Regions from separate parts of the Paenibacillus sp. S-12 genome, predicted to be linked through region 3. Evidence: riboswitches for the same ligand, from Rfam matches in the RefSeq annotation. Region 3 holds a riboswitch; each other region holds the start of a gene.
The links. A riboswitch is a leader RNA that binds a small molecule or an ion and turns the genes downstream of it on or off. The one in region 3 is predicted to bind cyclic di-AMP.
Positions count from the first base shown of each region.

Region 1 (7,713 bases), on a different contig from region 3:
AGTCGGTGAGGTATACAACATAGGTGGTCATAATGAACGGACGAATCTGGATGTCGTGAGGATGATCCTTCAAGTGCTTAATAAGCCGGAATCTCTTATTACGTTTACTTCGGATCGTCCAGGACATGACAAGAGGTATGCTATTGACCCTAGTAAAAGTGAGCGAGAATTAGGCTGGCGTCCCCAAATTGAGCTTGAACAGGGGATGCGCCAGACGGTTGCATGGTATGTATCGAATCAAGCATGGTGTGAGCGAGTGCGCTCTAATGCGTATTTAGAAAGCCGCTAGTTTTTGGTTCAAGCAAGCAGCGGCTGCCTTCAACGAACAAGAGTGACAATTGGTAAAACGATAGAAAGAGGGGCCGAATAGATATGTTCAAAAAACGCCGACCGTTGCCGCGAACATCTCGGCAGACAAAGGCTCAAGGCCAGCGAATAGCTCGCCATTTACTAGGAAAGCGCAAGGGTGAAAGGCTGACTGAACGTTATGAATACGGCTATTCGCTCGGATATATAGAAGGTCTTCAAGCTGGACAGGAGAAGTATGGTGAGCAGTTTGAGGGTACGAGTATAATCATACCTACTTACAATCAGGTGGATGTTCTTGAACAGTGTGTAGACAGCATACGCGCCTATACGGAAGTGCCTTATGAGATTATCGTCGTTGACAATGCGTCTACGGATGGTACATCTGCTTTTTTGAATAAGAAATCCGGACAATTTCGGTTTTATATTCATGAGAAAGTTAGAGGATTTGCTGGTGCTGTGAATACAGGATTGATGATGTCAAAAGGCACGTCGATATGTATTTTGAACCCAGACACGTTCGTTACATCCAATTGGCTGACGAAAATGCTGGCATGTCTGAATAGTGATCTTGAGATTGGAATGGTTGGCCCAGTGACGTACGTTCTGGATGAGAAGCAGCAGCTTGCGGATACCGATGAACAGATGGAAAATTTGCATCACTATCATTCAGAATCCACTAGCCCTGTTTTGGATCCTAGTAAATGGAACAGTGCTGATCATTTGGAAAGCGGTTGTTTATTGTTCCGTCGTAGCTTATTTGAAGAGACTGGCTATTTTGACGAGGGCTATGGTCATGTATATTATGAGGTCGAGGATTACAATGTCCGAATCAGGCTTAGTGGTCGGAAGCTAGTCGTCGCTCAGGATACATGCATATATCAGGTTGTCAGTAAAGGGACAACTGCATCTGGGGATCAATCTCAATCCACAAATGATAATTATGCAAGTCTGTTCCAGAAAAAGTGGCGGAACCCTTATAATTGGATGCATCGTGTTCGTGAACGTTATGGCAAACAAAACGGTGAACGCTGCCAGACATTCTATCCGACTCATGTGGCTGTGGCGGGATTGTCAGAGACTGTCTATTGGATTGAACAGGGTACCAAGCATCCGGTTGAAGGGAACCTAACCATCCCGATCGTAAGCGTAAGTCAGGTTGATCTGAGGGGATGGCCGACAGGATCAACGGTAGACGCGGAAAGCGTGACGAAGAAATGGAAGGAATCACATACAGAAGATGGGGGAATCGCGGAGGGCAGTGTGTTTACTACAGAATCCGGAAGGTATTATCAACGACAAGGGGATCTATACAGGGAATTCATGAGTGAGCATGCTTTAACGCGCTGGGAATTGACTGAGAAAGTAGTGGAGCGTACCGAGATCGACAAGGAAGCCCTTGAGGAAGGGCTCCCCATTATGGCAGCTCCAGAAATTCATTTGCATCTGTTATAAATGAGTCCGTTAAGCAGCAGTTGAATGGCGGCAGAAAGGGGGAGAACACGATTGGATAAAATGAAGCGGATACGGAAAATCCGACAAACGGATAGACAATTGTCGGGACTGAAGCAACGTATTCGACACCGAAAATCTAAGCTGACAAAGAAGACGCATTCGAACATTTATAAGGGAGCTGAAGCAACTGCGTATCGAGATGGCTTCGAAGCCGGGTTTGCCAAGGGGTTCGAAGATGGCCATCACCTGATATATTCCAATCAAGTATAGGATCAAAGACAGTCTGACGCTTGCGAAGCAAGAGGAGGGCTGTTTTTTGTGTTTTATGACATAAAGTCTTCGGTGATGGCATCCCCTTTTGAATTGCGAATTTCGCTGTTTTCAACATCTCCCTAATTGTAACGATCTCTTATTTTGGCCGCACCTCAAGCTGAATGACATCCAACGTAGAACCTCCTTGCAAAGGCATGGAAAGCCACATGCGTGCAATATGAACTCCTAGGGCGCGGGGAATAATTGATTCCCACATGATGCCGCGCTGCTGCTGCTCCCACTGGGAAAAGGCGCGCTGCGCCCGTTGGAGTAAGTGCTTATTGATCCTGCTAGGCATGTAGTCGGCATGGAGCTGAGCGGGCTTCATTCGAACAAAAACAAGCTCGTCAGATATATAAATTTGTGTATCTTGCGGCTGGAATAGCTGTTCGCCATGCAGGTCGTTCCAAATTTTCCATTGTTCTGTAAGCTTGTATTTTTGGGACTCGCCAAGCTCTGCGTATGACATTCTGTCCATCCTCCTGTATTTGTATTGAAGCGCTACACATATGCATTGAATCTGTCTGTACCGACGGCAATGGGAAAGCCATTCGATCGTATTGCGTATCCTACCTTTTGGCACAAAGATTGTAAATAGATGCCAATCCATGATTTTGAAATGAATTGTCAAGCAAAGCGTTTACATACGGGTATTTATTTAAATTTCTTTGTTTTTCTCATGAAATCATCGCCGTACAAGCAAAGTGGAGAAATTGCGAGGTAATAAGGCTGTAATGAGAGATAAGATGGGATTAGTTCATCACAATTGCTTGGAAATGGAGAAATTATGGTTTTCATTTCATTTACAGCAGGAGGGGGAAAGGCGTAAGATTCAGTTCAGCAACAACAACGATATCCGTTGCGTCTCAATCGCTGAATTGCGCAGAAAGCGGAAGCGGGGGAACCAATAAAGCGAATGCAGAGCTGAGTAATAGTCAGCAGCCAACGTTCGCATGGGGTGAATCCGGTACAGGAATCGATTCCTGGCTGGTAGGGCGACTCTTCGCGCCCGAATCCGTCAGCTAACCTCGTAAGCGTACGGGAGAGGCGCGCCTGATCAGATGGCGACGTACCTCTTTCTTGCAAGCAGGGCTTCGGACAGATGAACAGGAGGAAATGGATATGTACGATGCGGACCGGGTCATTGCAGTGTTCGCAGGCTGTGAGATGGGAATTGACTTTATACGCCAATTGAAAGGAGCAGGATATTCGATAGCGGGTATCGCCCATAATGGACGGTTGGCGAAGCGATTGGAAGGTATTGGAGTTACTCCGGTATGTCGAATCAATACGACGGAGCCGAAGGCGTGGGCTGTGCCTCATGTTCCAATTGGCCGAATCTATGTATTTGAACAAAGCTTTGCACTATCCTGCCGGCTGCTTCAAATATGCCGACAATGGACGACGGAGCCGATCACAATCGTAACGAAGCGTCATCATCCGCAGTCGATTTACCGATTGCTTGGTGCGAATTACGTCATTTATACGCAATCGGATCAAGTATCATTTTTACTATCTGATATCATCTAATTTATCCATATAGGCAATGCTCACCGCTGAATCCCATTCATGGGAACGGGGGAACCAACGTTCGTGCGCCAACTGTACATTTACAGTTCGCGCAAGGGGTGAATCCGGCACAGGAATCCGTTCCTGGCTGGTAGGGCGACTCTTCGCGCCCGAATCCGTCAGCTAACCTCGTAAGCGTCCAAGGAGGCAGCCTTTATTTCGTCGTGGAACAATTACGCGTACGTTTATTTGACAATGCGTGAGTGAAGCCACACGGAAAGGGTCCCTCTTTCCGTGTGGCTTTTTGTGTTGCCTGCGCGTTCTTATTGAGCCAATAAGGCTTGATAAGAACGGGATCGCGGCAGCATTGCCTGTAAGATGAGAACCTTATTCAGGAGGAGGAAGGGACAATGTTTGATGCAGTCATGATGATTCTTATCGCGCTGCTTGGACTGAGCGTATTGGGAATTCTCCATTGGTGCAAGGCGGAAGTGGAAGAACGAGGTGATCGCTCATGATGATCGTCTTATTCACCTTGATTACGGCTTTGTTCATTTACTTGTTATATGCCTTAGTCAAGCCGGAACGATTTTAGTTTAGGCAGAATCATTGTTGATATTTGTACATTAGAGAAGGGTGGAACGGAACGATGAGTGCAATCGAATGGATCGCCATTGGAATTACCTTATTGCTTGCCTTGGCGATAGCGCGTCCGATCGGAATATATATGGCAGGGGTGTTTGATAATAGCGGAGCTCCAAGACCGCTGGACTCTGTATTTGGGCCGATAGATCGATTTTTATTTACATGTTTCGGCATTAAGGACAAATCGCAAAGCTGGAAGGCATACGCCTTTACGGCAGTTGCCACCAACGTGCTGATGATTGTGGTGACATATGCAATATTCCGCCTTCAAGGGGTATTGCCGCTTAATCCGAATGGGATTCCGGGCATGGAACCGGGAGTGGCATTCAATACGGCGATCAGCTTCATGGCGAATACGAACTTGCAGCACTACAGCGGTGAAAGTGGGCTGTCCCTGCTGTCGCAAATGATGGGCATTATTTTCTTAATGTTCACGTCTCCTGCTACAGCTCTTGCGGCAGTGATGGCGATTATTCGCGGTTTGACTGGCAAACCGCTCGGCAATTTCTTGGCAGACCTTGTACGTTCGATTACGCGTATTTTCCTGCCAATTGCGATCGTTGCCAGTGTGCTGTTCATCTGGAATGGGGTACCGCAATCCTTAAGTCCAATGGAAAGTGCAGTAACTGTTGAAGGAGCAGAGCAGCACATTCCGCTTGGCCCTGTAGGAGCTATGATGTCGATTAAGGAGCTTGGCAACAATGGTGGCGGCCACTTTGGAGCGAACTCTGCTCATCCATTTGAGAATCCGAATGGTGTGACGAATTTAATTCATATTTTACTCATGCTAATGCTGTGTACAGGACTTCCATTTACCTACAGCCGTATGGTCGGCAACAAGAAGGAAGGACGAGTTCTATTCGTCTCGATGGCGATCCTGTTCCTAATTATGCTTAGTTCCTCTCTTACGGCGGAATATATGGGGAATCCGGTATTGAACGCTGCGGGATTAAGCGGACCTGGCAGCATGGAAGGGAAAGAAGTACGCATTGGCGTTGCTCAATCCTCGCTATATTCGGTCGTTACGACTGCATCAGAGACGGGCGGCGTCAATAATATGCATGATACGCTGACACCGCTTGGCGGCTTGATCCCGATGGCGAATATGATGCTGAACACCGTATTCGGCGGTGTTGGTGCAGGCTTTATGAATGTGCTGCTGTACGTCATGATTGCCGTATTCCTATCCGGTCTCATGGTCGGACGAACACCTGAGTTTCTGGGACGCAAGCTGGAAAGCCGGGAAATGAAGCTGCTGGCAGTTACTTTGCTGGTGCATCCGATCCTGATTCTTGTACCGACTGCGATTGCAGTTGCTACACAGGCGGATACGCTGTCCAATCCAGGGTTCCATGGATTGTCTCAGGCGTTGTATGAGTTTACGTCCTCGGCTGCGAACAATGGTTCCGGCTTTGAAGGGTTGGGCGACGCAACACCATTTTGGAACATTTCCACAGGGATCGTCATGTTCTTAGGGCGCTATGTATCGCTCATTACTCTGCTGGCAGTAGCCGGTTCGATGGCGAAGAAGCAGCCGATTCCGAATACAAGCGGTACGTTTCAAACGAATACGGCGCTGTTCGGTATCGTATTTGTCGGCACAGTGCTTATTGTAGGTGCTCTGACGTTCTTCCCGGCAGTCGTGCTTGGACCGGTCGCAGAACATCTGACGTTGTGGAAATAAGGGGGAACGGAAAATGAGAACGGAAAAACAGATGAAAACACCCGCACCATATGAACCGGCGCGCAGACATACTACAGATACGAAGGAACGGAGCATGTTCCAAGGCAGCTTAATGCGGGCAGCCTCGATTGATGCGCTGCGAAAGTTTGATCCGCGTCAGATGGTTAAAAATCCAATGATGTTCATTTGCGAGGTAGGCTTCGTCATTACGCTGCTGCTTACATTCGTACCAGATGCATTTGGCTCGCCAATGCCGCGTTGGTTCAACGGCACAGTCAGCTTCATTTTGTTCATTACAGTGTGGTTCGCCAACTTTGCTGAGGCTCTTGCAGAGGGCCGGGGCAAGGCACAGGCAGATTCCTTGAAGCAAGCGAAGCGGGATTTATGGGCTAATAAAATTACGGAAGCAGGTACGGTTCGCGTATCCTCATCCGAGCTGCGCAAGGGAGATGTCGTAATTGTTCGCGAAGGGGAAATAATTCCTGGAGATGGTGAGGTAATCTCTGGATTGGCCTCTGTCGATGAATCGGCGATTACGGGAGAATCTGCTCCTGTATTGAAAGAAGCAGGCGGGGATTTCTGCTCCGTAACGGCCGGAACGAAAGTGATCAGTGATGAGATTCGTGTTCGAATTACAAGCGACCCGGGAGAATCGTTCCTGGATCGGATGATTTCGCTTGTAGAGGGCGCACAGCGCAAGAAGACACCAAATGAGCTTGCACTTCATACCGTGCTTGTCAGCTTGACGCTTATCTTTTTGGTCGTTGTCGTTACGCTGCCTATATTCAGTAACTATTTGCAGGTTGAATTGAATGCCGGGGTACTGATTGCCCTGCTGGTCTGCTTGATTCCAACCACGATTGGCGGCTTGCTGTCCGCTATCGGGATCGCTGGTATGGATCGCGTAACCCGCTTTAATGTCATTGCAACATCAGGCAAGGCGGTTGAAGCGTGCGGGGATATTCATACGATTATTTTGGATAAGACAGGAACCATTACGTTCGGTAATCGTTTGGCTCATGAGCTCATTCCGGTTCAAGGTGTGAGTGTGAATACCTTGTCTGAATGGGCGGCAGTTGCCTCCCATCATGATGAAACGCCTGAAGGGCGCTCCGTCGTGGATTGGGTATCCAAGGCAGGAATTACGTATAATGCTGAGCTTGCTGTCCAAGGAGAATTCATCCCTTTCAAAGCGGAAACGCGCATGAGCGGTGTGGATTTGAAGGATGGACGCTGTGTGCGCAAGGGAGCTGTTGATGCGGTGAAACGCTGGGTTATCGCCCAAGGAGGTACTGTGCCGCAGGATTTGGATGCCAATTCGAATGCGATCGCTTCTGCCGGCGGCACGCCGCTGGCGGTAGCCGTAGGACGTGACATATATGGCTTAATTTATTTGAAGGATACGGTGAAGCCCGGGATGCGGGAGCGGTTCGAGCAGCTTCGCCGCATGGGCATCCGTACCGTGATGTGTACAGGGGATAACCCGTTGACGGCGGCGACGATTGCGCGGGAAGCTGGTGTCGATGACTTCATCGCGGAGAGCAAGCCGGAAGATAAGCTGGCGCTTATTCGCAAGGAGCAAGCGGAGGGCAAGCTTGTAGCAATGACTGGGGACGGTACGAATGACGCTCCTGCGCTGGCGCAAGCCGATGTCGGCATTGCGATGAACAGCGGTACGGCCGCAGCGAAGGAAGCTGCGAACATGGTTGATCTCGACTCTGATCCGACGAAGGTTATTGAAGTGGTGTCTATCGGCAAGCAGTTGCTAATGACGCGCGGTGCTCTGACGACATTCAGTATTG
Region 1 is NZ_JASIUF010000004.1:11,425-19,137, forward strand. It holds gene rfbB (dTDP-glucose 4,6-dehydratase) at 1-289, shown strand, start outside; gene NO352_RS02330 (glycosyltransferase family 2 protein) at 373-1,761, shown strand; gene NO352_RS02335 (hypothetical protein) at 1,813-2,031, shown strand; gene NO352_RS02340 (hypothetical protein) at 2,171-2,542, opposite strand; cyclic di-AMP (ydaO/yuaA leader) riboswitch at 2,935-3,125, shown strand; gene NO352_RS02345 (hypothetical protein) at 3,196-3,603, shown strand; cyclic di-AMP (ydaO/yuaA leader) riboswitch at 3,618-3,795, shown strand; gene kdpF (K(+)-transporting ATPase subunit F) at 4,100-4,177, shown strand; gene kdpA (potassium-transporting ATPase subunit KdpA) at 4,232-5,911, shown strand; gene kdpB (potassium-transporting ATPase subunit KdpB) at 6,006-7,713, shown strand, end outside.
Region 1: another riboswitch for cyclic di-AMP. It lies ahead of NO352_RS02345 (hypothetical protein); the one in region 3 lies ahead of NO352_RS11620 (3D domain-containing protein).

Region 2 (7,713 bases), on a different contig from region 3:
TTACCACTGCTCATGACATTCAAAGCCAGCGGCTTCTTAACTTTCTTATCTGAAGATTCCATTCCACTGTACACTCCTTCCTTGCCCACGAACTCAAAATCATTTTCATTTTAGCTAATAATCTGCAAAAAGCCAACATATACATGCTGTAGATGCTTGTCAACGGGAGGTTAAAAACGTATGACCCGAAGCAATGTATATCGCCGGCTCTTATTCACTGCCTTGCTCTTAGCCGCCTGCAGCTTCCTCCTCGTTTGGTTCTGGCCGTCTGGATCCGTCCCATCACTTGGACCCGAGGTGAATAAACAGGCGGTTCAGGAACCAATCACGCAGCAAGCTGTGGAGACTCCCAGTGTGGAGGTGCTAAGTGAACGTATTGCCGAATATCATATTGAAGTTAAGCTGGACGAGTCCACTCACACGCTGATCGGCAAGCAAACAGTCACTTGGACCAATCCCGGGAAAGCAACTGTAAATGAATTATACTTCCATTTTTATCCGAACGCATTCCGTTCGCCGGACACGACCTTCATGAAGGAGTCTGGAGGAAGATTGCGTGAAGACAGGTTGCCAGCCGACGGATATGGCGGTATGACGTTAAAATCGTTATCCACGGTTGACGGCATGTCCTTAATGAACCGCACACAATTCGTACAACCGGATGACGGCAATTCGAAGGACGAAACACTCATGAAGCTGCGACTTACGAAGCCCGTACGCAGTCAGGAAAAAGTTACGCTTCGCATGGAGTTCGAAGTCAAGCTTCCAAAAGTATTTGCACGTATGGGTCATGCCGATGATTTTGTGATGGCCGGCCAATGGTTCCCGAAGATTGCTGCATTTGAAAAAGCAGGTGTTCGCGGGCGATCCTCCGATGGATGGAATCTTCACCAATATCATGGCAATTCAGAATTCTACTCGAATTACGGCATTTACAGTGTGCGTATTCAAGTGCCTGACAATTACATCGTTGCTGCAACTGGATTTCCAACAAAGACGCCCGTTATTGCGGACGGGAAAAAATCGTATCAATTCTATGCAGATGACGTCCATGACTTTGCGTGGTCAGCCTCTCCGAAATTTGTTTATTTTGAAGAACCATTCTCCTCCAGCCAAGTTCCAGGAGTTCGAATCAAGCTGTATTTGGATCCGAAGCATAAGGATTTGAAGGAACGATATTTCTACGCTGCCAAGACCGCATTATCGAAGTTCAGCGAATGGTACGGCAAATATCCTTATTCCACCTTGTCCATTGTCGTTCCACCTAAGGCAGGTAATGGAGCCGGCGGTATGGAGTATCCAACCTTGATAACAGCGTTTGGGGCAGAAGATGAGAGTCCAGGCTATGACTTGGAGCGAACCGTCATTCATGAAATTGGGCATCAATATTTCTATGGAATTCTTGCGTCTAATGAATTTGAAGAAGCTTGGCTTGATGAAGGTTTTACTTCCTATGCGGAAGATAAGCTGATGGAACAGGAATTCGGCGTACATCCTAATAATGCGGTACAAGCGAGCTATATTACAGATCCGGCTCCACTCAAGCTGGAAGCTTGGCGATACAACAACCAAGATCATTACGCGGAAAATGTGTACATGCGTGCCAAGCTGGTTCTTCTCGCTATTGAGAAGCAGGTTGGAGAAAAGATGATGAACCGCATCATGAAAACCTATACGCAGAAATATCGTTTCAAGCATCCAACAACAGCCGATTTCCAGCGCGTCGTTGAACAGGTAACGAATCGCAAGTGGATTGATTTCTTCCAACAATATGTGTACAACGGTCAAATGGCAGACTTCGCTGTAGAAAATATTGAATCTCGTACGATTGAAGCAAATGGCTCTATCAAATATGAAGCGACTGTTCACATTCGCAAGCTGGGAGCCAATTATCCTTCTATTCCAATCGTGTTTGGATTTACCGATGGAACTACAACACGCAAGTCATGGAATGGAGAAGGAGATCGAATTCAGTATACGATAACCCATAAAACACCGCTTAGCTGGGTAATGGTCGATCCACTGTACACTATTGTCGTCGAAAACAAGCATATCAACAATTACATGCGTGCTCATGTCGACGAACCTATTCGTACGCGGGTTAACTTGTCCGTTATCAAGGTAATCGAAGCAATTACGAACATTCTGGGGTGGTGATCGCGTGAAAACCTATGTTCGATCAGGCTGGAATTGGTGCAAAGATCATATTTACATTTGGATTATTCTATTTTTGTACCAACTGTTATGGGGGTTCTTCCTCTACCGTTTCGTCGATGGAATCGTGACGCCTATCCTGCGCCGCTACCCAGATCCTGCACCTACTGAAATGAGCAAGCAGCTCTTTCTAACAGAAAGCCAATTCCATCTAATGAAGACAAATGACTATATGCCATACTTTTGGGCCCTTATCGGCTTCATCGCCATCCATTTGCTGCTTACGCCCTTTATTCATGCGGGCGTATTCCATGCTATGTCACGTCCCAAGCAGCAGGGGCTGGCCTTCTTTCAAGGTATCAAGCTTGTATGGAAGCCCATGCTTGTCCTATATTTGTTAGAAGTTCTCCTCATCACGATCCCTGCCATATGGTTCGTTCCCTATACTGCGAATGCACTGTCAACATCGAATTCTCTTACTTCCTTGCTTATGGCCATAGCCCCCTTTGCAATCGCTTGGCTTATTGGCGGCTGGCTCGTTCACCAACTTTTCCTGTTCCTGAACTTTGGTGCCGCATCAGATACACCATTAATTCGCTCTGTGACGGCTGGTACGCGGCGCCTGCTGCCCATCCTCGGGCTATCTCTAATATTTATCGGAACTACAATTGGAATAGGCATTATGTCTACATCCGCTGCCGCAATGTTCACAGGCATTACCGCACTCATTATTCAACAGGCGCTGCCTGCAATTATGACTATGCTGAAAATGTGGGGATTATCTGCTCGTCATGCGGTATGGCAGGAAGCTGAACAGCAAATGAAATAAACAAAATAAATGAAGCAATAGATCAAGAAGTAATGAATAGATAGGAATGAAAATAAGGACATCATGAAGTGATAACATTACAAAAGTTACAAGGCGTTACGATGAAATGATGCACAGCAGCATAAGAAAAATAAAAAACTTGTCTATCAGCGAAAAATAACGCTGATTTGACAAGTTTTTTTCGTGTCAAGGACAAAAAATATTTGTCAAAGGAAAAATCGTCTGTTACAATAAATCTAGATTTATTACAACTTTGTCATGAAAGCGGCACTAACTCTTGCAAAATTGTTACTATCGCACGCAGCAATACATATCCCAAAACCAGATTGCCGAATTTCCGGATAGTCCGGAAAGCGGGGGAACCAGTTTTTACGGGTGAATTGATCTTGAAACACAGGGATCATAGGGGTCCTTCAACCGAACCCTCCAGCTAACCTCGCAGGCACGGAAGGAGCTTTCCCTTTGAAGAAGAAGCTAGTTACAGCGGTACTCGGGCTGAGCGTTTTGTTTACATCGCTCGGAGCGGGAAGCACATTCGCAGCATCCAAAATGGACAACACGATTGACGGTTTGCTAGGCATTTCGTACAAGTATGGTGGAACATCAACGAGTGGCTTTGATTGCTCTGGATTTACCAAGTACGTGTTCAAAAAGTTCGAAATTGATCTCCCTCGCACATCTTCGTCGCAATTCGACTCTGGCGACAAAGTAAGCAAAGACGAGCTTCGTCCAGGAGACCTAGTTTTCTTTGACACAAGCGGCGGCAACGGTGTATCTCATGTCGGTATTTACGTAGGCGATAACAAATTCGCACACGCTTCGACTAGCAAGGGTACGCGCATCGACAGCCTAAGCATGGACTACTACGAGAAGCGCTATGTAGGTGCTCGTCGAGTTTTGAGCGAGAATGACTTTTCGTCTATTGCTACAGACGATAAATAGCTTACTAGTTTCCTGCACTCTTAATATTATTGAACGACTGCATAACCCGATGAGAAGCGCTACGCGCCTTTTCGTCGGGTTGTTTCATTTAATCCCCTCGCATCCGTAACATTTCGGCTCCTTTATCCTATGCAGCTCTGCATGCCAATGATTCATGCTTCTATATATATTTACGAAATCATTACCTTTTGGTTTCTGCACAATTTCCTAGCCTATATAACACAGGGACATACGCTGCCGCGCATGTCCCAATATTTAAAATCTGGATATTCAGCATACTTGTATCGGCGCTGCACACTTATTTGGCTGACCCGTTTAATTCTTGGAATTTCGCCTTTATCTCTTCTGGTGTGAGCCCATCTGCGTCTGCTGCTGCCTTATGCTTTTCTTCCTCATGCTGAAGCTGCGTTTGACGATCCTCGACAGGCTTCCCGTTATCGTGATGTTTCTCGTGGAACAGTCGTCCTTTTATGCCCAATTTCTCACGCAGTTCCTGACGAATTTGCTTGCTGCTTTTCCCTTCTGTCGAAATGCCATGCTTCTTGGCGAGCAATTGAACCTTTTTCTCATGAAGCTGTTTCATTTCTGTACGGAGCTCTTTCATCTGAGCTTGTATCTGCTCTAACTGCTTGTCTGTCTCCGAATCCTGCTGCTTCGCATTGGACTGTCCTACCTTCGTTGCGGCTACACTTACGGCAGTCTGGCCTTTGGCCTTATCTGACACAGCATTTTCCCCATTGCTGCTTTGCGCTGCTGCAGGCGATGCCATCAACAGAAGCATCAGACATGTCCATGCTGCTACGGTTGAATTGCGTTTCATTGGTTCCACCTCCTTATGTAAGGGATGGCTATAGTATGTTCGTTAATCCTGAAATGAAACTGAAAATGAGCTAAATATTCGTTTATGGTGGGTCACACCTGAATAAGACAAGACTTGCAGGAAACGTCTCACGTCCACGCCGCCCTGTATCTTGTACATCCAGTTGTTTATTTAGTCCAGCCAGCCTTTTTCCCGCGCAATTCGAATGGCCTCAATTCGCGTGCCCGCTCCGACTTTACTGAGCGCATCTGACATATAATTGCGTACCGTTCCGTAGGACAAGAACAACTTTGCACTAATATCCTGCATGGACTGCCCTTCTTCTGCAAGTTTCAGCACTTCCTTCTCCCTTGGAGACAAAGGGCAAGGATCCTCCCAAGCCGCTAGTGTCAATTCGGGACTCATCACCCGCTTGCCCGCGTATACTTTGCGAATGGCATCCGACAATTCATCACTTGGGCTGTCCTTAAGTAAATACCCCCCTACACTGGATGCCATTGCACGCTGGAGATAGCCCGAGCGAGCAAATGTTGTCAGCATAATGATTCGGCATGCCCATCCTTTTTTCTTGACCGCATCCGCAACATCCAGCCCCGTCATGAGCGGCATTTCAATATCCAATACAGCAATATCGGGATGCAGCTCCTCTATTAATTCCAGCGCAACTTTTCCATTCTCCGCTTGACCAACCACTTCGATATCACCTTCAAGGGACAATAAGGTGGCTAATGCACTGCGCAGCATCTGCTGATCTTCTCCAAGTATTACTCGGATCATTGCCCTTCTCTCTCCTTCCCATCACGAATAACGCGAGGTATAACTAACGATAATGCCGTCCCTTTGTGAGGGGCGGAATCTACCACAAGTGTTCCATCTACAAGCTGCAGACGCTGCCTGAGACCTGCCATGCCCGTCCCACTTGATTGCTTAAGCTGATGCTCATTAATACCTACACCGTTATCTGCAATATTCAATCGTACTAAGGACTCCTCAACTTCAAGCAATACAGTACAGCACTTGGCTTGGCTGTGCCTCACAACATTCGTTAACGTTTCCCGAAAGCACATGGCTAGAATCGTTTCCTGCAGAGCCGACAGCGGCAATCGGGATACCATAGTTGAGACTGTAGCAGGTTGGGCGATACCCTCTCCACGTTCCTGAAAGCTCAGTTCTATTCCTGCAGCTGCGCAAAGTTGTCTGCCATGTTCGTATTCCTCTGCAAGCTTAACGATCTTCATCTCAGTTACGAGCTGACGCATCTGCTTCAACGCCGCACGCGAGGTTTCCCGAATTTCCCTCGCTTCTGCAATTGCCCGCTCCGGATTACGTGTAATCAGCTTTTCTGTCACTTCACTCTTCAGCGTAATTAAAGACAACGTATGTCCAAGTGTATCATGCAATTCCCGCGCAATGCGCTGTCTCTCTTCCTGCTGTGCCATTCGCTCAAGCTGTGACGTAGCAGCCTGCAATCGTTCCGCCATCTGCTTGTACTGCCCTGCTGCCTGCATGATGAACGGCATGAATAGGATACCGAACAAAGGCGGCAACAACAGCGTATGCAGGGAAGACCATACGGTTATGGTATCCAAGCGTTGAAATAACCCTATTATAATGCCTACTGTCATGACAGCAGCTATACCCAAAATAACTGTTGTTTTTTGCTTGCTTATCATCTGCGCGATCATGAACACCATATAAGCATACATAGGGTGATAGAATAGGATAAACATGAGAATAATCACAACCTGAACAGTCAACCATAGCAATACCTGCTTCTCATAATGGTACTGCAGCCAAAATGCGATCACGAGAAACAGAAGCAGCGTGAACCCCAGCCAAAACTTGGCAGAGGTTTCACGCAGCAGGAAAAAAATAGGCACACATAAGTTGGCAAGGGAGATATAAGGCTCTACCCCCTCTTTTTCGGGAAATAATCTCTTCTTACCTACGTTCACTTACATCGCTTCCCGTCTGTTGAAGATATAACTCGATATTACCATGAAGATAATGCCGCAGCCCAGTAGAATAGCCCAATCCAGCAGTGCAGGACTACTGCCAGCAAGCATATTCCATGCACCATGTGCATAACGGTAGGATGGCAGCCATTCCCCAATTGCCTGCATCCAGCCCGGCAATGTCTTCAGCGGCATCCACAAGCCCCCCATGATGGCAAAACCCATGAGCAAAATATTAGCAACCGCAATGGATGCGTCAGCGCTCTTCATCGTTCCAAGAAGCGAGCCGATCGCGAGGAATGGAATGCTTCCAAGCCACAGCCACAATCCGCATGTCATCCATTGTACAGCAGTAAGCTCAATATGATAGGCAAAGTAGGCAGCAGGGAAAATAATCAGAATGACCAGCATATGCACCAGCATATGCGATACGATCTTAGCTCCGATCCATACCGATGGAGAGAGCGGTGTTAGGCGAAGCAAACGCGTCCATCCGTCACGACGCTCGTATGCTAAGCGAATGCCGAACTGGCTCATTGCCGTGCCGATCAGGCTGAATGCAGTCATCGACATTAACGAAAAGGCCCCATATGTCGTTGATTCAATAGACTTCGATGCACCATTTAAACTAGCAAACAAGAAATAAAAAGCGATTGGCATGCCAAGCGAGAATAGTAAGAAGAATGGACTGCGCATAATTCGCAGACTCTCTGCTTTGATTTGAGCTTGCAACATTAATAATTCCTCCTGATAAATGATTCGATTTTTCGATATGTGAGGGGAAACTCTCTTCCCTAATCCGTTTATTTGTAGACCGTAGGCAGTTATATAATTTCACGTGCAGCTTCATGCGATTTTGTAATTGTACGGAAGGCATCTTCAAGCTTAGCCGATTGGATATCAATATCACGTACGCCCCAGCCGGATTGCATCAACGCGGATAATACCTCATCTGTATTCCGAACGTGGATACGAATCTTACCCGATGCACGTTCTACCTTCACGACACCCGG
Region 2 is NZ_JASIUF010000024.1:38,199-45,911, reverse strand. It holds gene NO352_RS22450 (YwhD family protein) at 1-62, opposite strand, end outside; gene NO352_RS22445 (M1 family metallopeptidase) at 181-2,157, shown strand; gene NO352_RS22440 (carbamoyl transferase) at 2,162-2,983, shown strand; cyclic di-AMP (ydaO/yuaA leader) riboswitch at 3,301-3,442, shown strand; gene NO352_RS22435 (C40 family peptidase) at 3,446-3,925, shown strand; gene NO352_RS22430 (hypothetical protein) at 4,224-4,745, opposite strand; gene NO352_RS22425 (response regulator transcription factor) at 4,917-5,522, opposite strand; gene NO352_RS22420 (sensor histidine kinase) at 5,519-6,700, opposite strand; gene NO352_RS22415 (ABC transporter permease) at 6,701-7,435, opposite strand; gene NO352_RS22410 (ABC transporter ATP-binding protein) at 7,525-7,713, opposite strand, start outside.
Region 2: another riboswitch for cyclic di-AMP. It lies ahead of NO352_RS22435 (C40 family peptidase); the one in region 3 lies ahead of NO352_RS11620 (3D domain-containing protein).

Region 3 (7,713 bases):
TTGGAAGCAAATCGCTTAGAAGCGGTTGTCGTTGAGAAGCCTGTAGCAGCTGCATTTGCGGCAAACCGCAAGGAGGTTGCTGTCGCGCCTGTTGAGCTGAAGCCAGCGAGCGAAGGGTATGTGATCGGTGTTCGCAAGGGCAGCGTGAAGCTGCGCGATGAAGTGAATAAAACGCTTGAACGCTTGAAGCAGCAGGGGAAACTGGACGAATATATTACACAAGCGGTACAACTGGCGGAACAGCAATAAAACAGCGGCTGTCGCTTAACAATGACGGTCAATGCTTTTACGTATGTGACGTGTTCGCTCCTCTTGGGAATCCAACCAGTGAGGGGCGTTTTCTCTTTATTATAGAAGAAATACAGATTATGAGCCGTTATGCGTAGGGAAGGGGTAGGTTGTCATGTTCGATTGGATCGACATGTTATGGAAATATAAATTAGGGTTTGTATCTGGTGCTGGCATTACGGTGCTGTTGTCCGCGATATCTGTCTTATTCGGGCTGTTATTGGGTGTCACCATTGTACTAATGCGAATGTCGAAAATTAAGCCGCTGAAATGGTTTGCAGTGACTTATATTGAAGTATTCCGTGGAACACCACTGCTTGTACAATTATTCATCATTCATTATGGTCTCGCGGAATATGGTGTAGAGTTTACGGCTTTGACATCTGGGGCAATTGCCCTCTCCTTGAATAGTGGAGCGTATCTGGCTGAAATCTTCCGAGCAGGCATTCAATCTATTGACCATGGACAGTTGGAAGCAGCTCGTTCACTCGGCATGTCCAAGTCGATGGGAATGCGGCTGATCGTCCTTCCACAAGCATTTCGCAACGTTATACCGGCGATTGGGAACGAATTTATTACGATCATTAAGGAAACTTCGATTGTAAGTACGATCGGGATTGCGGACTTGATGTTTGAGACAAACATCATCCGTGCCAAAATCTATTCGGCTATGGGGCCGCTGCTGGGAGCGGCATGTATCTACCTGATTTTAACCTTTACATTATCGAAAGTGGTAGCACGTTTGGAAAGGAAGTTGAGCGAGCATGATTGAGATTCGGAATTTGCACAAATCGTATGGTAAATTAGATATTTTAAAGGGTGTCAACTTGTCAATCGATCGCGGTGAAGTGGTAGTAGTTATTGGTCCAAGTGGATCTGGAAAGAGTACGCTCCTTCGTTGCATTAATTTGCTGGAAACACCAACCAAAGGTGACATATTATTTGAAGGTCAATGCATCACGGACAAGTCACATAATATAAATAAGACACGTGAGAAAATGGGAATGGTTTTTCAATCATTCAACTTATTTCCTCATATGACTGTGCTCCAAAATATTGCACTTGCACCGATCAAGGTCAAAAGTGTGCCTGAAGCCGATGCTAAAAAACTGGCAATTGAACTGCTTGGCAAGGTTGGACTGGCAGATAAGGCAAATGCTTATCCAAGACAACTGTCCGGAGGACAGAAGCAGCGTATAGCCATTGCTCGTGCGCTTGCTATGCAGCCTCATGTAATGTTGTTCGATGAGCCAACGTCTGCGTTAGATCCAGAGATGGTTGGTGAAGTTCTTGAGGTTATGAAATCATTAGCTGCAGAAGGAATGACAATGGTCATTGTAACTCATGAAATGAACTTTGCAAGAGAGGTGGGAGATCGGATTCTGTTCATGGATGGCGGCAATATTGTGGAGGAAGGCTCTCCACAGCAGCTTTTCAACCAGCCGGCACATGCAAGAACGAAAGATTTCTTAAGTAGAGTTTTATAAATAGCTTACATCACAAAGGCATCCAAATCAGGGGTGCCTATTTTTGTTAAGTCCATTTGAAAGCGTTTTCGTTTACAAATCAGAAATATGTGTTATGATAGGTCTATAAAGATTACAAAAATGTCATCTGGGATTACAAATTTGTTATGAAATAAAAAAATTTCGAAGCTTCAAACCATTGGGGGGCGCGGGTTCCAGAAACTTACCATCATATTCCTGCGCACAGGTTACAAAATTGTGATATGATGCAATCCGAGCCGAAACGACACACCCGTACGGGGGACTATTGACCGGTGTTCAATATTTTACCGAACACCTTGGGGTGAATCGCTTATTCCGCAAATGGAATAGCGTAGGGGAACTCCTTGACCCGAATCCGACAACTAACCCCGCAGGCTAATGCACAGGAGGAAAACATGCGTAAAAGAATTACAGTAACGATTACAGCTGCTTTACTTGGACTTGCGTCCATTCTTCAAATTTTGCCGGCACAGGCGGAGCCCTATACGGTAATAGAGGGAGAAACGTTTTATTCAATTGCTAAGAAATACAACATGAGTGTTGAATCTGTATTGTCGGCAAATCCGACAATCAATCCTAAAAATTTGTATGGTGGTCTTTCCATCGAGCTTCCAGGACCTGTTGTTCAAAAGTCTGTATTGGAAGGTATGCCAGTCGGTAATGCTTTGGGTGGAGCAAATAATAACGGACAGGCAGTGAAGACGGCTTCGGCTTCAAATAATGAAAAGGCAGTTCAACAGGCTGCTCCTAAAAATGTGGTTCAAATGTCCTCAGGACGTACAGCAACATATAAAAAGACATTAAATATGCGTGCTACAGCATATACGGCCCATCCGAGTGAAAACGGAAAATGGGGTGCGGTAGATGCTTTGGGCAACGCATTGAAACTTGGTACAGTTGCAGTGGATCCAAAAGTCATTCCACTGGGTACGAAATTGTATATTACGGGATATGATTTCAAACACTTGCCAACAGGCGGAATGGTTGCGGTAGCTACAGATACCGGCGGTGCAATCAAGGGGAAAAAGGTTGACATTTTTGTACCGGTAAGTAAACAGACAGGCAACACATTCGGCGTGCAAGACGTAAAAGTGTACGTGTTGAAATAATATCTACTATTATAAAGTAGATCATACTTAATACCAGCAATTGAATAACAAGCCTCGCCATTCGGCGGGGCTTGTTTTATTTACTCCTTCTTCTCCTTCTGATCCTGAAGCAAATCCGGTAAGGTAACGAATTCATATTGGCGCTCCCTTAACTGCTTAATTATAGAAGGGAGTGCCTTTACGGTTCCATGCAAATACCCATTCTGTGTGCTACCGCTTGCATGCTGCAAAATAATGGAGCCTGGACGAACTTCACGCATGACATTCTGCAATATGTGTGATGCGCTCAAACCTCTCCAGTCATTTGAATCTACGTCCCAATTGACGACCAAGTACCCGTTATCTCCTGCCCATCGCAGTTGCTCCTCATTTATCTCGCCATATGGCGGACGGAAATAACGCGGTTTATATCCGATAGACTGCTCAATAATCCGTTCCGTATCCTTTAACTGATGCTCAAAGGCAGGAAGCGTGAGCCTCGTCAACAACGGATGGTTGTACGAATGATTGCCGATGATATGGCCTTCGCGAACCATACGTTCGACCAACTTCGGATATGCCTTGGCACGAGTGCCTACAAGGAAGAAGGTGGCTTGTATATTGTGCTCCTTCAATATATCCAAGACAAGCGGTGTAATTCGATTATCTGGTGCGTCATCGAAGGTAAGGGCAACTTGTCGTTCGCCTCGACGTTGCTTTGCATTTAATTTGAAAATATGCGGATACTTCACCCTAAGCTCTGCAATTGTGAGCTGTCGTTTCTTCATTTTATGCATGCTAGAACGTGAAGATTGCGAAGTTTGTGCTGCAGATTGAGATGTGCTCGATTTTTGCCAAGTTTGCTTGCGAGCATTCGAATCATTTTCTATTTGTTGTCTAGAATGAGATTGCGCCTGCTTCTTTTTCAGTTCTTTGCGTTCTGTCTGCTCCGTCGTAACGGTGAACTTTGGCAAATGAATCGTTTCTAATCCAGTTGTCCCATGTAAGCTATTGTAGCTTTGAGAATGGGTGGTCTCTGATCCAGCCTTGAAAATGCGGGGGACAGAATGAGTGCGATCTTTCGTCCACAGGCTTTCAGTTGATGAATGGATTGATTCTGATTGCGTTTGATTGGGCTTGATCGGAGGAAGATTGGGTATGGATGGCGCTTCCTGTTGGCGAGCGAAGCAGCCAGCTACTGCGAGCAAGCACAAAGATAATACAGATAAACAAATTTGTTTATTTCGCATAGTGCCATTCCCCCATTCCGTAGACATCAATGTTCTTGTTATGTCCTTGGGGGTAAAGAAATATGCCCCAATCATCATTCAACAGTGACAGGGAATTAATCTCATTGTACAGGCAGCTGTTTCAAGCACGACTTGTAACTTCTTGCTAATATTCTGAAAATTTGCGAAACCATTGTCATAATGATGACTGATTTGTGATATGTGTCACAGTAGGGGGAGGTTTAGAACAGGCATAGTAGAGTTGTAAAGGTGAGAAAAGCTTTAAATAGGCCATATCGGGCCGCCACAGTAGGGTGGGGCTTTTCTTACGAGCAGGAATCTGCACGTCTCAATAATAACGTGAGAAGGATGCAGACTATCCTTACTCGTGAAAAAAGGAGCATACTTGTGTATACGATTCTTTCCAACGAACGCATCTCTGAAGGCATTTACCTCATGACGGTGGAGGGTCAGTTTCAAGCAAGAATGGGACAATTCTATATGCTGCGAGCCTGGAATATGGCACCCGTTCTGTCTCGTCCAATCAGTATTTGTAATCTGGAGCGGGATCGCATTCAATTCCTGTACAAAATTGCAGGAGAAGGCACACGATTGTTTGCACAGCTTCGTGAAGGAGACCGTATACAGCTGGAAGGGCCGTTCGGCAATGGTTTCCCCCACGTTAAAGGACGAACTGCGCTAATCGGAGGCGGTATAGGCATTGCACCCTTATTGTATACAGCGAAGCAGCTGGATAAACCGGATATTTATCTCGGCTTCCGAGGACAATCTTATTTAACGGAAGTTTACGAACCATATGCAAACGAATTAGTGGTTCGCGTAAACGGAAATCTGCTTGATGACATTGACTTGAGCAAGTATGACAATGTGCTTGTTTGCGGTCCACTCGGTATGATGAAGGCGATCGCTTTACAAGCAGAAGGCTTGGATACGAAAGTATATGTTTCTTTTGAAAAACGGATGGCTTGTGGAATCGGAGCATGTTATGTGTGCACAGTAATGAATAAAAACGGCAACCGCAAAGTATGTGCGGACGGGCCTGTATTTTTAGCGGAGGAGGTGGAATGGCATGCGGAACTTAGCTTGTAATGTGGCCGGAATTCCGTTCAACAATCCGATTGTGATGGCATCGGGGACTTTTGGCTTTGGACAAGAATATGCCAAATTGTATGATATCAACAAGCTGGGCGGCATCTCCTGCAAAGGGCTTACCCTCCATCCACGTAAGGGGAATAACGGTGCCAGAGTATGGGAAACACCTGGCGGAATGATGAATAGTGTAGGACTTGAAAATCCAGGCATCGATGCATTCCTGACAGAAGAAATGAAATTTTGGGAGACCATTGAACCGGTTAAAATCGCAAATCTGGGCGGCAGCAACATTGAAGAATATGTAATCGGGGCCCTGAAGATAACGAAGGATGCTGAGGAGCGCCGAAAAGCAAAAGTTCGGGCCGTGGATATGATTGAACTGAACATTTCATGCCCAAATGTAAAAGAAGGCGGAATTGCTTTCGGTGTTAAAACAGAAGTTGCAAGAGAGGTTATTCGCGAGGTTCGTCAAGTTACCTCGTTGCCTCTTGCTGTGAAACTGTCTCCAAACGCAGAAAATATTGTAGAAATGGCAGTCATGTGTGAGGATGAGGGAGCCGACTGCGTCTCCTTGGTTAATACGTTCTCCGGCATGAAAATAGATATTTATCAGCGTCGCAGCATTTTTTCAAATACGTATGCGGGCTTGTCTGGTCCAGCTATTAAGCCAATAGCGCTGCGAATGGTTCATCAGGTTGCACAGCAGGTGTCCATTCCGATTATGGGAATGGGTGGAATTGCGTCGGCCTCGGATATTATCGAGTTTATTATGGCAGGAGCCGAAGTCGTACAGGTTGGTACTTATAACTTTATGAATTTGCGTGCGGGGGAAGAGCTTTTGGCTGGACTTCAGAGCTTTATGGAAATGGAGAACATTCATAGTTTGGATGAAATTCGCGGCATTATTAGATAAGGTTCAAGCGGCTAAAATGAGGGGGCGCGAATTGGTATGAATCAGCTACAGCCGGGGGAAGATCTGAGCATCCAGTTCCAAAAAATCGGTAGGGATTATCTGTTCACGATTTGTGGTGGGGATCAGCATATTGGTGCCGTATCCACTGCATACAAGGGGCAGGGGACGGATCAGCAGGAATGGGTAGTGCAGACGAACAAGGTTCCGGGTCATAAGGAATATGTATTAACTGAACCTATGGCTCAACAGGCTGCACAGGAACTGCAAGCAACGGTAACGGTCTGTGCAGGCATTCACTATGATCATCTTACAACATCAGAGATTGAAGCTGTTGTTGATCGCGCTTGGAAGCAATTTTTACTTACATTGTCTGCAATGAAATAGAGCAAGTTGAGCGTCTGAGAGAGAAGATCGGGGTTTCCTGATCTTCTTTTTTATATTGTTTTCCATTCAATTTTGATTCTTTTTGTTGTGCTACGATGGGTGTATACAAAATTCCACTTTTCCATATAAAATAGAGATAGGATTTTTTTGTTTTTTTGAAACAACTTTAGAACTGATTCGTATGAATGTGTAATGAAACATAATAGTAAATCACACGTATTTTGTTTCAATGGTTATGCAACTCAAAGGAGGAAATATACAATGTCCGTATTTAAACGTTTGCGTGATTTAACGATGTCCAATATTTATGCTTTGATTGAAAAGGCGGAAGATCCGATTAAGATGACGGATCAATATTTGCGCGATATGCAAGAGGATTTGGAAGAAGCAGAACGCGCAGTCGCACAGCAAATCGCGATCGAGAAACGCTTCAAACAATCTTATGAGGAGCAAGAGGCTCTTGTGAATAAGCGCGCTGAGCAAGCCGCAATTGCAGTTCAAGCTGATAATATTGAATTGGCACGCCGTGCGTTGGAAGAGAAAAAAGCTGCTGAAGCGAAAATGAATGAATATAAAGCAAGCTATGATCAAAATAAAGCTTCTGCAGATGCCCTTCGCGCGAAGCTGGAAGAAATGCGCAAGCAATACACAGATATGAAAAACAAGCGTGAAACGTTGGTTGCTCGTATCAACGCTGCGAAGGCACAAACAGAAATCAACAAAGCGATGGCGGGATTCAGCTCCGATACTGCTATGTCAGGCTTGAAACGCATGGAAGACAAAATGCTGCAAATGGAAGCTCAGGCTGAAGCGAGCAATGAAATTCGCGGAGCGGGAAGCAAGTCATTGGATGATGAGTTCGCGAGCTTGACAAAGGATAAAGGTGTCGAGGATGAATTGGCAGCCCTGATGAAGAAGTACGATAAATCTGCCGAATAATCGGAATCGGATATAGAAGACGCTTGTTATCTGATGTGCAAGCGTCTTTCTTTATTCTCCATCAAGGTATATGTTAGGATAAATTCGATACAATGAAGAGAACAAACTTTTATACGAGACTGCTCAATCTGGACAAACTTCGCTTAGGAAGGTATTCGTTATTGGAGCAGTGAAGGAGGATTCGAATTGAGTTTCGGATTAGAAAATTGGTCTGTCTTACTGGAAAATGTCCCGAGAATTGCAGTGTGGAC
Region 3 is NZ_JASIUF010000012.1:52,680-60,392, reverse strand. It holds gene NO352_RS11635 (transporter substrate-binding domain-containing protein) at 1-249, shown strand, start outside; gene NO352_RS11630 (amino acid ABC transporter permease) at 404-1,060, shown strand; gene NO352_RS11625 (amino acid ABC transporter ATP-binding protein) at 1,053-1,775, shown strand; cyclic di-AMP (ydaO/yuaA leader) riboswitch at 2,021-2,189, shown strand; gene NO352_RS11620 (3D domain-containing protein) at 2,192-2,905, shown strand; gene NO352_RS11615 (polysaccharide deacetylase family protein) at 2,986-4,134, opposite strand; gene NO352_RS11610 (dihydroorotate dehydrogenase electron transfer subunit) at 4,522-5,223, shown strand; gene NO352_RS11605 (dihydroorotate dehydrogenase) at 5,204-6,139, shown strand; gene lpdD (prenylated flavin chaperone LpdD) at 6,176-6,523, shown strand; gene NO352_RS11595 (PspA/IM30 family protein) at 6,785-7,462, shown strand; gene NO352_RS11590 (DUF350 domain-containing protein) at 7,649-7,713, shown strand, end outside.